DNA from 2 places in the Ruegeria sp. YTSA108 genome. Region 1 is predicted to be linked to the other one. Evidence: riboswitches for the same ligand, from Rfam matches in the RefSeq annotation. Region 1 holds a riboswitch; the other holds the start of a gene.
The links. Region 1 has a riboswitch for cobalamin ahead of AC2FHW_RS03360 (DUF1636 family protein). Riboswitches for the same ligand answer to the same signal wherever they lie in the genome.
Positions count from the first base shown of each region.

Region 2: linked by a shared signal. The riboswitch ahead of AC2FHW_RS09365 (hypothetical protein) and the one ahead of AC2FHW_RS03360 (DUF1636 family protein) in region 1 are both predicted to bind cobalamin.

Region 1 covers NZ_JBXWND010000002.1:65,654-73,152, forward strand. Annotated here, with positions in the region: gene cobN (cobaltochelatase subunit CobN) at 1-3,088, opposite strand, end outside; gene cobW (cobalamin biosynthesis protein CobW) at 3,092-4,147, opposite strand; gene AC2FHW_RS03360 (DUF1636 family protein) at 4,150-4,524, opposite strand; cobalamin riboswitch at 4,619-4,825, opposite strand; tRNA gene AC2FHW_RS03365 (tRNA-Glu) at 5,177-5,311, opposite strand; gene AC2FHW_RS03370 (hypothetical protein) at 5,301-5,861, opposite strand; gene AC2FHW_RS03375 (hypothetical protein) at 5,899-6,828, shown strand; gene AC2FHW_RS03380 (DNA methyltransferase) at 6,794-7,499, opposite strand, start outside.
Region 2 covers NZ_JBXWND010000005.1:123,454-130,952, forward strand. Annotated here, with positions in the region: gene nudC (NAD(+) diphosphatase) at 1-238, opposite strand, end outside; gene AC2FHW_RS09345 (5'-nucleotidase C-terminal domain-containing protein) at 434-2,275, shown strand; RNA gene ffs (signal recognition particle sRNA small type) at 2,315-2,413, shown strand; gene rsgA (ribosome small subunit-dependent GTPase A) at 2,572-3,600, shown strand; gene AC2FHW_RS09360 (alpha/beta hydrolase family protein) at 3,625-4,482, opposite strand; cobalamin riboswitch at 4,622-4,841, shown strand; gene AC2FHW_RS09365 (hypothetical protein) at 4,925-5,329, shown strand; gene AC2FHW_RS09370 (protein-tyrosine phosphatase family protein) at 5,331-5,831, opposite strand; gene AC2FHW_RS09375 (DNA polymerase III subunit gamma/tau) at 5,988-7,499, shown strand, end outside.

The DNA.
Region 1 (7,499 bases):
CAAAGCTTGCCATATGATCCAGCGTTGCCGCGATCTCGGCGGCGCCGCGGAATCCGTGCCGTTGCATTCCTGCGATCCAGTCAGGATTAGCCGCGCGCGCGTGGACAACGCGGCTGATTTCCTCAGACAGGGTTCGGGCGCGGGGGATGTCTGGGTTGGTATTGTCCAGATGGTACAGCTGCGCAGTACCGCCAGTGACTTTCTTGGCGGCGGCAAAACCGGCCTCATGCGTGGCATAGTCATTGGCCAACAGCAGATCGGTTTCGGTCAGGTCCTGAAGGTGAACAAAGCTATCGGCGTGGGCAACGCGTTGGGTAATACCATCGACATCCCGTGCAATTTGCTCGCCCTCAAGCGCAAAGGAACTGGCATCCAGCCAAGCCTGACCGGCCTGTGCCCGCGCTTCGTCCGTATAGATTTCGGATAGCTGCGTCATGTTCAGGCCATAGCTGCCGGGGGCGGGGCCATAGACACGGGCGGCCGGTGCCTGCCCGGCATATGGGTTCCAGTCTGCTGCCTCGTCCCGTTCACACAATGCTCGCACTGCCTGGCCATACAGCGCAGAAAGCGTCGGGAATACATCGCGGAACAGGCCCGAGACACGCAAGGTCACGTCTAGCCGTGGACGGCTGAGATCAGTGATTGGCAGCACCTCGATACCGGAAACCCGCTCCGACCCCTTGTCCCAAACCGGTTTCACACCCAGCAGGTGAAGCGCCATGGCGAATTCTTCACCCGCAGTGCGCATCGTGGCCGAGCCCCAGAGGTCGACAATCAGCCCCTTGGGGTAATCGCCTTCTTCCTGCAGATGCCGCCGCACTAGTTCCTCGGCCAGTTTGACACCTTGGGTATAGGCCGCGCGTGTTGGAACCGAACGCGGATCGGTGGTGTAAAGATTTCGCCCTGTCGGCAGCACGTCCGAGCGCCCGCGATAGGGTGAGCCAGACGGGCCAGCCTCGATCCGTTTCCCGGCCAGTGCGTCCAAAAGTGATTGACGTTCCGCATGCGCCGAAGGCGTGGCATCAAAATTGCCGGTCACTTCGGGGACGCGGCCAAAGACGTGCAAGCCGTCGCCGAACTGGCTTTCTTTGATGTCGCAGACAAATCGGTCGATACGGGTGATCGCTTCGGCGGTACAGGTTGCCTGATTCAGACCCAGATCGCTTTCCAGACCAATGGCCTGCGCCTCATCCCGTATGTCTTCTTGTAGTCGGTCGCGGCGTTTGGGGTCCAGCCCGTCGGCGTTCGAGAATTCGTCCAGCAGGGATTCCAGCCGCACCATACGGTCCGGCGTGTCACTTGTTCGCATCGGGGGCGGGATATGGCCCAGTGTAACCGCGCCGATCCGGCGCTTGGCCTGTGCGGCCTCGCCGGGGTCATTCACGATAAAGGGGTAGATCACCGGCAGATCTCGGACCAACGCCTCAGGCCAGCAGTTTTGGGACAGGGCGACCGATTTGCCTGGCAGCCATTCCAACGTGCCATGCGCGCCGATATGGATCAGCGCATCCGCGCCATGCCCCTTACGCAGCCAGAGATAGAAGGCAACATAGCTGTGGCGCGGGGTGCGCGAAAGATCGTGATAGTCGTCATCGCGCAGCTCGGGCGTGCCGCGTTCCGGTTGCAGCGCGATCAGTGTCTTGCCCCGGTTCAAGGCGGTAAAGTTGAACGCACCATCGGCAAAAACCGGGTCGTCCTCAGGCTTGCCCCAGATGGATTGCAGATCCGTTTGCAACTGTTCCGGCAAGTCTTCCAGCGCGGTCTGATAGGCCGCGAGCGGCCAAGACAGTCGCGCATCCAGAAGCGTCTCGGCAATCGGCGCGCCAGGTGCGGTGTCATAGCCTTCGGCCTGCAGATCAGACAGCATCGCCTCGGCCGAGGCCAGCGCATCCAGGCCAACCGCATGGGCCATCTGCCAGTCCTTGCCGGGATAAGTCGACAGCACCAACGCTGGGACCTGATCTGGCTTAGGTTTGTCGCTTAGGCGCAGCCAGCCGTCCACCCGATCAATGATCGCCTCAACCCGTTCCGGCTCGGGGCGGTGGGCAAAACGGGAATATTCCAGATACGGGTCGCGCTTGCCCGGTTCCTTGAACGAAGCGATGCCCGCCGAAATGCGGCCATCCACCTCGGGCAGGACCACATGCATTGCGAGGTCGGCGGGGGACAGCCCGCGTTCCGCATCGACCCAAGCCTTGCGGCGTGCGGTGGACAAGGCGACCTGAAATACCGGCACATTGGCGGCGTCCAGCGGGGACGTTCCCGAGGCGCCTTTGCCCGAAAAGGAGGTGGCGTTGATGATTGCCGAGGGGGCCAGCGCTACGACCTGTTCGCGCAGCCAGTCAGCGGCGGTAGGGGCTTTGAGCGACGGCGCAAATAGGCCAACAGCCTGAAACCCACGCGCACGCAGACGGTGGATCAGGGCCGCGACCGGGGCAGTGTCTGCCGAGGTCAGATAGGCGCGATAGAAGGTCACGAGGATGCGCTTGGCATCACCGGCGAATGCGGTATCCGCCGGGATCACACCGCGATCCGGGCACCATACGCCACATTCCGGGATCGTCTTGGCCCCCATCACCGGGCCAGAATAAAGCCCCGCGGCCAGTGCCATTTGCGCCAGCGCAGCCTGCGCTGCGACCTCACCGCCTGTGTCGCAAAGATGCGCCAGCCGCCGCAGGGTTGAAACGGGCAGGGTAGAATAGTCATCCAGGCGCGTATCTTCACGTCCATCCGCCGGCAGGACTGCCACAGCGATGCCTTTGGCGTGGGCCAGTGCCAGAACCTGCTGCAATCCGTAGGACCAGTAGGGCACGCCACCGATCAGGCGGATCAGAATGCCTTTGGCGCCCTCCAGCGTCTGCTCGACATAGGTGTCGACAGAAAGCGGGTGCTTCAGCGCCGTTAGATTGGCCAGCCGCAGGGTCGGCATCCGGCCTTCGGGTCCACCACCACGATGCCAGCCTGCCGCGAAAGCGCCAAGATCACTGTCGGAAAAGGACAGCACCACCAGATCCGCCGGGCTCTGGCCCAGATCGGTTGGGGTCTCCGTTTCCTCTAACCCGTGGCTTTCGCGGAAGACGACGTGCATGGCTTACTCGGCGGCCTCGGTTACACCCACGAGGATTTCGCGGATTTCAGCCTCTTTGATGTCGTCATGCTCGGCGATGACCACCAGACGCGAGCGACGCTCTTCACCTGGCTCCCACGGGCGGTCGTACTGATGACGCACACGGGCCCCGACTGCCTGCACCAAAAGGCGCATGGGTTTGCCGGTAACAGCGGCATAGCCTTTGACCCGCAGGATGTTCAGTTCATTCGCCAGACGTTCGATATTGGCGACCAGCTGGGCCGGATCGGTCTGTTCCGGCAGCTCGACAATGATGCTTTCGAAATCATCATGCTCGTGATCGTGGTGGCCATCGTGATGGCTGGGACGTGCCTCCATGTCATCTTCAGCAGCGGCCTCAAGCCCCAGCACAACACGTACATCCACAGCGCCTTCGGCCACTTCGACCACGGGCAGCGGGCGCGGAGCCTCTGCCGCGATGATTTCCTTGGCCTTGGCGACCCCCTCGGGGCCAGCAAGATCAGGCTTGGTCAGCAGAATGATGTCGGCGCAGGAGATCTGGTCCTCGAACACCTCGGATAGCGGCGTTTCGTGATCAATCGAGTCATCGGCCAGGCGCTGGGCATCCACCGCAGCGACATTCGGGGCAAAGCGACCGGCGGCCACAGCTTCGGCATCGGCCAGAGCAATTACGCCATCCACGGTGATTTTCGAGCGGATATCCGGCCAGTCGAACGCTTTCAGCAGCGGCTTGGGCAGGGCCAAGCCAGAGGTTTCGATCAGAATGTGATCGGGGCGCGGCTCTAGCGCCATCAGCGCCTCGATGGTCGGGATGAAATCATCTGCCACGGTGCAGCAGATGCATCCATTGGCCAATTCCATAATGTTTTCCGCCGGGCAATCGGGGATCGCGCAGGATTTGAGGATATCGCCATCGACGCCAACATCTCCAAACTCGTTGACCACAACGGCCAGGCGCTTGCCCTGCGGGTTCTGCATCAGATGACGCACCAGCGTGGTCTTTCCCGAGCCCAGAAAGCCGGTGATCACAGTGACGGGCAGTTTTTCGAGATTGCTCATATCTAAGCTCCAATCGGGGGAATGCGGGCCGCACAGTTTTTGCGGAAATGTTCAGGACGTTCGCGCCATTTAACGAGGCCATCTTGGGTCTCGAGATATTTGGTCGCACCTTCAACAATGGTCTCGACATGATCGGTTTCATCGAGATGCTCATAGACAAAGGTCCAACGTTCGGGTCCGCCACGCAGCACAATCGAGCAGCCCTGATCGCAATTTGAAAGGCATTCTACTGCCTTCAAAGTGACGCCATCAGGAAGTTCTGCCTGCTCCAACGCCTTGTGCAGCAACGCCCCAGGACGATCTGCATCATTCTCGACGGGCAGGCCGCGGCGGCAGGTCGTGCACACCAGCAGTTCAACAGGTGTGGTCTCGGTCATGTCTCTCATCCCCCCAAATCCTCTTCGCGGGGGACGGGGTTTCATGCGGGCCACGTATTGCGACATGGGCCCGACACCGGATCACCCCGTCCGGTTTCAACTTCGGATGTTGGCAGGTCTCCCGGCTTGCGGATGTCAGAGGCTGGCCTCTGGCAGATGTCCCGCCTTCCCGGCCTGTCTGGCCAGTGGCTTTGGGCACCCTCTCCGGTCACGGTCGCGGGGGCGGCTGCGTTTGACGGATGACCGCTGACGCATTCCCTTTTCATCTGCATGTGCAGACACCAACGGATGGGACATGCGGCACGGGCAGGGGGCTTGTCAAGCGCGGCAGACGCACGGAAATCATCGAGAATGGAAAAGCGACCTGCCAATGCCTGTCAGCGGCATGTTTGGTCAGCCACATGCAAAATGACGGCAGGCGAGTTTGGGCTTTGCGCCTCGAAGATATCCAGACGAAAGGATTCGCGGGCCAGTTACTTCAAAGGGCATATCGCGTGGATTCGATAGAGCGGTCAAATTTACCGGCCGAGCCAGTGAGTCCACCGCCTTCTGATCAATCCGGTGTCAAGCTTCACTCAGCAGAGCACTGCCGTAGCGAGACGGCATGTCGCAGGCTCGAAAAGCCGAATGCGAAGCAACTGTTTGAAAGTATTGGAGGCGAGTACCGGAATCGAACCGGTGTACACGGATTTGCAAGAGATCGACATCAAGAATATTAATTGAAAATCAAACATTTATTTGTAATATTTTTCGTTGTATACCTTTTTGTGTACAATCTAATTTCGCCAGTGCTCCCAAAAAGCCCTTCCATCATCCAATAAGTTGTTGCTGGGCTTAATCTGCATTTTCAGCAAGTCTTCGACTAGGCGATAGATGTACCTTCCTAGCCCCTTCAAGCGATACTCTTCTGCGACCTCAACTAAGTCGCAAACTACAGACGTTGAACTGACGCCAAAGGTCGCCTGAGCTACAAATTTGCTTGGGTTAGAGCGTAAAGTTACGCGTAGCCACACTGACCCGTAACTGCAATCAACGTCAATTGAACGGTCATCAAAAATTGTATGACGAATGATGTCATTCTCATCAAGATTTGGTGGTACTAACGTCAGTTCAAATTGATAGTTTGGGTACTCTTGGTTAGTGAGCATTTTCTGTTCGAAGTTGGTGATCTTTGTTGGCATTTTGTTCACCAAATTTGTCATTTTTTCATAATTTAAAGGTTGGTGGGCTGAAGGTTCTTTGGGGTGGTCACCATAGGTTGATAATAGCGGTTTGTAAGCGGATGAAATTGTATATTTCCTTATGGTATCCAGTGGTCTAGGTAAAGTGTGGCGCAATTTTTAGTTGTGTCTCGCGACAGTGAAGGCCATCAAGATGCAAGATAAAATTAAAACTCAAGACGTTATTCAGACAGCAACCGCCCATCTGCATGAACTAAGTGGTCACGTTTTTGACTTGCTCACTGTATCTAAGCCAATCACACCTGATGCCGCTGTGAACTTGTCCAAAGTGATCTCTAAACTTTCTCCCTTGTTAGGAAATATGATCGAATTCAACACAGTTGAATTTTTGAATGATCAAGAAGAATACAGAGGAAAAGGAGAGTGGAAGAGGCAAGATCCAGGATTTCCAGACACGATCTTTGAGGGTGTGACGCCTACGCCTGGTTTTGAGATTAAAGCGTGGTTTCCTCTGGCAACAGAAATAACGGCTCGCTTCAAGGATTCACAAAACCATTTCAAGGATGACAACACATATGTATGCATGTTGGCGTGGCTGCCTGAATACATCTTGTTTGGAAAGCCATATATTTTGGATGTCGTAGTGGTATCTGGGGCATCAGTAGCGAAAGCACGTGACACTCACTACCATAATCCTCCTGATTATCTTGTTTTGGAACCAGAGGACACTAGCGACAGAACTCGCAACTTGCAGCAAACAAATACCAACGGTTACAAGCTGCAGAACAAAGACCCAGCTGATATCGCTAAGGCGAAAGCAATGGTGAATTCGTGGGGAACGAATGGGCACAAGTACGAACCCACACCTGAATATCAAGCGAAACTCAGAGAGCTTCTTGGCGGGTTTACTTACCGTCTAGATACGAACTATGCGAAAATGGATCGTATTGTTCACGATGAGCTAGAAGCCTTCAAGGCACGTGTGTTGGCAAAAACCGTTCAAGGTTTAACGGTCAAGCAGTGGGAGAAACTTTTCCGAAATCCTGACAGGGGTCTCGTGAAAAGTGTTCTCGCCAAACAGCTTGGAATTACGGAAGGGGACACTGACGAGCTTCTTCGATAAGGCGTTGCAATCCGTAATGAAAGTACGTCGTGTCTATTTCACTAGCATAGGAATTGAAGCCAGCTCGTCTTGCGGCGACGGACGCTGAGAAAAGGCCTCCAAAAGGTTCCCAAACTGTGCCATTTTGCGGCGTGGAGGCCTCCACAATTCTTGTCATTAGGTCCAACGGTTTTTGATTTAAGTGTACCGCGCGACCTCTAGTGCCATCAGCTTTTATGCGTTCTGCACCTCTGAGTGCTGGGCGATGCCAGACGTTTGTGACTCCATGCGGGCAATCAAAATTTGACCGCGTTTCAGCCCAGTCATCTGCGGTCATTGGAGATACGCCATCGCGCGAAAAATATGGGCGGCCACTGGGGTCGCCTCTTTCGTTGGCCCAGCTTGCAAGCTTTTGGAACATTTCAGGAGGCATCCAATACCAAAGATGCCCTTGATCCAGATACTTCCTTACAGCGGCATCAGCGACACCGCAGGCCGTGTTGGCCTGCCGCATAGGTAAGCCTGTGCGCTTCCACTCGTTATACAGCCAGTGCTTAAGAATTTGCCCGTCAATTCGCGCCTCAAAGACATACTGTACGCAGACCTCAGTCACGACTGGAAAGCGGCGGATTTTCTTTGTGTTTACGTTGCCCGCGATGTGGCCAACACCCTTATCCCAGATATTTGCGTTC
Region 2 (7,499 bases), on a different contig from region 1:
GCAATACTGGCGCTGGGACGATCCCACCGGGACCATTTGCGATCAGCTCATGCAAGACAGGTAACAAGCAGAGTTGATCAAGGGCCTCTCCTTGAACCAGCAGCTTTCCGCGCCACAGCAACAGGCATTTCGCTTTCGGATGTGCTCGCGCTGCTGCCATCGTGTCGACGTCTCCGCGAAGATGTGCGGCACGATCCAGCCCTGATCCACCAAACGTTATCTGTTCCGCGTTCTTCATTTAAATTCCTCTGGTTCGCCTGCACAGGGCTGCCATGACAGCTTCGGTGTTGCAACGACAATTCCACGACCGAAAACCGAGGCGATCCCGTCAAATTACCGCAAGTGCATAAAAAAATTTGCACTTACTATGCTTTTTGTTGAAGTTGTTATTCATAAAACTGCCAAAAGTAGAGTATTAAAAACAATTTCGCATTTGTCTGATCAGTCTGTAGGTATCCGGATTTTGGCGACCACCGATCTGCACATGAACCTGTGCAGTTTTGATTATTACGCGGATCAAGACGAACCTACGATCGGATTGACCCGAACGGCCAGCCTGATCCGGCAGGCGCGGAACGAGGCTGAGGCAGACGGAGATATCGTCTTGCTCTTCGACAACGGAGACGCTCTGCAGGGTACACCGTTGGGGGATTGGGCTGCCGATCCCGCCAATGCGCCGCACATCCTGATGCAGGCCTTCGGCAGCCTGGGATATGACGCGATTGGCCTGGGAAACCACGACTTCGGATTCGGGCTTCAATTCTTACAGCACGTTATCTCTGACGCCCCCTGCCCTGTGCTCAGCAGCAATGCCTTGCGCACGAATGGGCCTCAGATCTGGCAAGATCATGTCATTTTGCACAAACAGATCCCTGGCTCGCCGACACCTATGGCCTTGAAAATTGGGGTTTTTTCGGTCCTCCCGCCTCAGACAGCGCAATGGGAGGCGCACAAGCTGCACGACACCCTTACCACTCAGGACATCCTGACTTGTGCGGCAAACAAAGTCAGAAAGCTCCAAGACGAAAATTGCGACCTGATCATCGCGTTGGCCCATACCGGTTTCGGACCGGACAGGTCACAACGGAATATGGAAAACGCGATTATTCCGCTAGCCGAAATCGAAGGTATCGACGCAATAATTGCTGGTCATTCCCATTTGACCTATCCCGCCAAGGCCGGCTCTGAAAACACTCTGGTGCATGGCAAACCAGTTGTCTTACCCGGAACGGCCGGATCACATCTGGGGGTGATCGACCTGAAGCTTCACTCGGCAGAGCGCGGCGGCTGGACCGCTGGCGAAGCCCAGGCGACGCTGCGACCGATATCTGCGGGGCATCCCGACGAAATCGTATCACTGGCGCCTGAAGATCCGGAATTGTTGCATCTGTTTTCCTCGGGTCATGCCGAAACCCGCAGGCGAGCGGGCCAGCCGGTCGGGCGCACCCCGCACCATCTGCACAGCTATTTCAGCTTTTGCACCGAGGACCGTGGGCTGAGGCTGGTCGCCGCCGCCCAGGCTGCCGCGTTACGTCTGTGTATGTCCGAAACCGACCTGGCAGACATTCCGATTTTATCGGCGGTTTCACCTTCGAAATTCGGCGGTCGGGCCGGGCCGCGATTCTATACGGATGTTAAGCCTGGCGAGATATTCCTGCGTAACGTGGTTGACCTGCATGTTTTTCCAAACGAATTGCTGGGTGTCATTGTATCCGGTGATCAAATCGTGGACTGGCTTGAGATGTCCGCAGCTGTTTTCAACCAGATTTCGACCGGATCTGCATCCGAACTTATTTGCGAAAATCGGGTGGGTCACAACTTTGATGTGCTATACGGGCTGTCCTGCAGAATTGATCTGACACAACCTCCGCGTTTCGACGATATGGGCACCTTGATCAACGCCGAATACCGGCGCGTTTCAGAGGTTCTGGTCGGTGCCACCCTCATTGCACCGGATCAGCAATTTGCCGTCGCGCTTAACAATTATCGCGCCAGCGGGGGCGGGCATTTCCCATTTGCGGGTAATGCGCAACGTATCGACATGCCCATCCTGCCGGTCCAGCAAGCCCTGCTGGATTATCTGTCAGGCACCTTGGTCAGCGATCCGCTGGAAGAGGCCCAGGAACCCTTCAGAATCACCAGTAACACTGGTACGCAGGCGATCTTACGCACCGGTCCAAATGCCCACCGACATCTGCAGGACATTCAGGAATTTGATCCACAAGTCCTTGGAACCGACGAAAATGGCTTTTTACGGATTCTTCTGACCTTCTGACGGGTTGTGTTTTTCCGGCCAACTGCCTATATCCACCCTCGAGAGGTTGGCGCGGGCGAGCGCCTCGCCAACCTGGTCAGATCCGGAAGGAAGCAGCCACAACGAGCCCCGCTTGGGTCGATGTCCAACCTCTCACTTACGCGCAACGACTGCCGCAGGAGGGACTTTATGATTGTAGCAATGACCCTTCGGGCAGAGCGTTTCCGGGACTAACACCCGCTCTTGCCTGAACATGTTACCGATGGGTGCGCGTCTGCCACCCTGATGGTTTCCTGTATCTGAACACAGGCAGAACAATGTCCAAAACACTTTCGGACCTGGGATGGTCCTCTCATTTTGCAGCCCAACATGCTGTGAACCCTACCTGCACACCGCATCGCATCAACGCCGTCCATCGTGATCGCCTGATCGGCCTGAATGCGCTTGGCGGCACATCTGATCTGACCCCTGACCGATCAACCGGCGAATTTGCGGTTGGCGATTGGGTCCTTGCGGATGATCAAAACCGCATTCGGCATCTTTTGGAGCGCAAAAGCCTCTTGCAACGCCGGGCCGCAGGCACCGGTGCGCAGGTTCAGCTGATCGCGGCGAATGTGGACGTGCTGTATATCGTCAGTTCCTGCAATGCCGATTTCAATCTGGCCCGGCTTGAACGTTATCTGGCACTGGCGCATCAGGCCGGGTGCTATCCGGTTGTTGTCCTGACCAAGGCCGACAGCTGCCCTGACCCAGAGAGCTATGCCAGTCAGGCCAGTTCGCTGGTTCGGTTTCTGACCGTTCTAACCGTCAACGCGCTGGAGGCGTCAGAGATTGATCCGATCCTGTCCTGGTGCCCTGCCGGGCAAACTGCTGCTTTGGTCGGCTCATCCGGTGTCGGCAAAACCACATTGGCGAACGCCATGACTGGTCAGGCCGGGACAACGGCGGGGATCCGCGAGGATGACGCACGGGGTCGCCACACCACGACCCATCGTGCGCTTCACCCGATGCGAAACGGGGGGTGGCTGATTGATACGCCAGGAATGCGCGCCCTGCGTTTGATGGAAGCCCAAGACGGCGTGGATGAGGTTTTCTCAGACCTTCTTGAATTGGCTGCAAGGTGCCGGTTCTCAGATTGCCAGCACCAGGCCGAACCCGGTTGTGCTGTGCAGGAGGCGATTGCCAATGGCGTGCTTGAGCCCGACCGGCTGGCGCGCTGGCACAAGCTTCGGCGCGAAGATCAGAGGAATTCCGAAACCCTCGCGCAGTCACGGGCACGTGACAAAGCCTTTGGCAAAATGGTGCGATCCGTCATGAATGACAAAAAGTCCCGCAGCAGACACTGAGCGTGACAGAAAGGCGCCTCGTTTTCAGGCAATCAACCGGGGCCAAACCGCCCGGTTTCTGCGGGCAAAAGCGCCAATATGACCGATCTCAGGCGCTCCGAATTCATTCGGAGACAACAGATGTCGCCGCGCCTTTGGTCCATACAGATCGGCAAGCCGCCAGACAGCGTCTGGCGGCACCATCTGGTCGTCCTCGAAGGTGAACAGGTCCACCGGCGTATTCGATTGCGCCCATCTCGCTTCGGGCAGAGCGTCACCGATCTGCGGCACATAATTCTGCGGCGCCGTGCACCAGCTACGCCATTGCCAATAGACCGGACCAGGCAAATCGGCACCGATCCCCACCGCTTTGCCCGGCAGATAGCCCAGCGCATTCACTGCCAGACGCCCATGCACATGCCAGAACATCCACGCCAGCCCGCGATAGGGCCAGGGATGGTCGGACAGAGTAACCAGCCCCGAACATACACAGATCATCCGGTCGATCTGATCAATGTCTGGCTGCACCGGCCCCAGCAAGCCGCCAAGGGAATGACCGATGCTCCACTGCAAAGCGTCCGGGAACCGCCTGCGCATCTCAGCCCGTGCGGCGGGCATGTCGACCAAGGCCCAATCCGCCATGGTCACCTCAGAGGTTTTGAGTTTGTCGCGCAGCGAATGCCCGAAATCGCTGTAGTCATAGGTCAGACAGGCCATACCCTGTTCGGCGGCCAGCCAACGGGCAAAATGCTGGTAATATTCGCGCGGCACTGCAGTTGCGCTGTGAATCACCACGGCGACCTTCGGCTCGGTTTCAGGCAGATACAGCCGCGCCGACAGGCTGGCAGAGCCTGAGGCAAAATCAAAGTCCTTAGTCTGGACGCAGGGCGTGGTATCAAGCATGGCGCTTCCGACAAATTCTGAACTACTCGGTTCACTCAACAATCGGCCCGATTTCGGCCACCAGAGTCAAGATTTCATCAAGATGACCAAACGTCCGGTTTGAACCCCAACAGGTGGCTTGACTCGGGGTCTGCATAGCCGCTAGCGATGTGGTGATGGTTCTTGCCCCGGAAATGGGGCGGGATGAAAAGGGAACACGGTGCGGTCTGCCCCGGCGATGCCGGAAAGGGCCAACTCCGCGACTGCCCCCGCAACTGTAAGCGGTGAGCAATGCCGAAATACCACTGGCCCCAGGGCTGGGAAGGTCGGCAAAGCGACGACCCGCAAGTCAGGAGACCTGCCATCGTATCGAAACCGAAACTCGGGCGGGGTGTCCGGGCAGGTCGTCAGCGCGCTGTCAAACCTGATCCTCACCCTTCGTCCTGCGCGCGGAGGGCGCATTATGATCTGGAAGACAAAAACACACGAATTCACCGCAACCGTCTGTCAGAGGACCGGGAAACCCTGCCCCGCCCTTGCCCGAATGGCACGCGCCATGGCCGAGGCGATGGCGACGGCAAGGCCTGCGACATCCAAAACATTCGAGGTCGAAGGTACCAGCGATCTGACCCATTGCACCGAAGGCTGCACGGCCCGTTTTCGGGCCCAATCAGAACAGATCAGGGTCTATTGCGGCACCAGCACAGACACGCCGACAGAAAAGCTGGACGCCTATGGCGACATGATGTTCGGGCCGGAGTTCATCCAGAAATCCGCTGGTTTTCTGTCAGAACCACCCTGTGCGATGCTCGACGTATCGATCCTGCCGCCGCGCAGCGACAGTATTCCGTATCAAGTGTCTGCCTGATTCAGGGAAGGGTTCGGGCCGGCAACCCGGCCCAGTCCTTTTGCGCGTCGGTTTCCACCGCGCAGGGCCGCACTGCACGCAACCGCCGAAGCGCTTGGTCAGGCGCTTCGCCGCATTCCACCATTAGCCGCATCACAACCATCCCCGAGCGTCCGCACCCACCGCGGCAATGCACCAGCACCTTGCCGCCACTGGCAAGGACATGTTGGGCGGCGGCGCTGGCTTGCGGCCAAAGCGCCTCAACCTCAGGCGTGGGGGCGCCGAAATCGGAGACCGGAAGGTGGACCCAGGCAATCCGTTCGCACTGCAGGTCCGCCTCGAATGAACGCGCGCCGGAATGCTGGAACTCATCCAGAGTAGTCATCGAGATGACCAGGTCCGGCGCCCAATCCCGGATTACTGCGAAATCCCCAGCATAATCGCCCGTGACACCCGGCAGTGGGCACAGAGCGATCTGCCCTTTACCCAATCCAAGAGGGTGAATTGCAAAACTCTCCAACACAGCTCCTTTTCCTGCATCACCACATGGGGCTAAAGCCCCTCATGATTTACCGGCTCTGATACAACTTGCCAAAACGAAATTCCTTTTCGCGCGCGGTGGACGCGGACGGCGGGGGTCTCTACGCTGCAAACCTGACACGAATCCAACAGAGCAGACATGACCGACACGCCCAGCCCCGCCTATCAGGTTCTCGCGCGGAAATACCGCCCGGAAACTTTTGCTGACCTCGTCGGTCAGAACGCAATGGTGCGCACGCTGAAAAACGCGTTCGAGGCCGACCGGATTGCGCAAGCCTTCATCATGACTGGCATCCGCGGCACCGGTAAGACGACCACGGCCCGGATCATCGCCAAGGGCATGAACTGCATCGGTCCTGATGGGCAAGGCAAGCCCACGACCGAACCTTGCGGCCAGTGCGAACATTGCGTCGCCATCATGGAAGGCCGCCATGTCGATGTGATGGAGATGGACGCCGCCAGCCGCACCGGCGTAAATGACATTCGCGAAATCATCGACTCGGTGCGCTATCGTGCCGCCAGTGCGCGCTATAAGATCTACATCATCGACGAAGTTCACATGCTTTCGACCAGCGCGTTCAACGCGCTGCTCAAGACGTTGGAAGAACCTCCTGCGCATGTGAAGTTCATCTTTGCCACGACCGAAATCCGCAAAGTCCCGGTGACTGTTCTGTCGCGGTGCCAACGATTTGACCTGCGCCGGATCGAACCCGAGGACATGATTGGCCTGCTCAATAAGATTGCAGCGGCTGAGAAGGCGCAGATCGCGGAGGATGCCCTGGCGCTGATCACCCGCGCGGCCGAAGGGTCGGCGCGCGACGCAACATCGCTGCTGGATCAGGCAATCAGCCATGGGGCCGGTGAAACCAGCGCAGATCAAGTGCGCGCGATGCTGGGTCTGGCCGACCGGGGCCGGGTATTGGACTTGATGGAAATGATCCTGCGAGGGGATGCAGCAAGCGCGCTGACTGAATTGGGCGGGCAATATGCCGAAGGGGCCGATCCGCTATCCGTGCTGCGTGACCTGGCCGAAATCACGCACTGGGTTTCGGTTGTAAAGATCACGCCAGACGCAGCCGAGGACCCGACGGTTTCCCCTGATGAACGTGCCCGTGGTCAGCAAATGGCCGAGGCCCTGCCAATGCGCGTTTTGACCCGGATGTGGCAGATGTTGCTGAAAGCGCTGGAAGAGGTATCGGCCGCGCCAAATGCCATGATGGCTGCTGAAATGGCCGTTATCCGCCTGACCCATGTTGCCGACTTGCCCAGCCCCGAAGAGCTGATCAAGCGCCTGCAGGACAACCCGCCTCCGCCTCCGAATGGCGGTCCTGGCGGTGGTATGGCCGTGCCCTCTCAGGCTCCGGTACCAGCGGCATCATCTTCTTACGTATCCGCAACTAGCAGCCCCGCCGGCGCGCCGTCGGCCGCTCTGGCCCATGATATCCAATCGGCGCTGGCACGGTATCCGAGTTTTGACCACGTGGTTGAATTGATCCGCACCAATCGGGATGTGAAACTTCTGGTCGAGGTCGAAAACGGGGTGCGGCTGGTTTCTTACCAACCGGGGCGGATCGAATTCACCCCGACACAGAACGCACCCACAGATCTGGCAGCGAGACTGGGTTCGTCGCTGCAACGATGGACTGGCAAC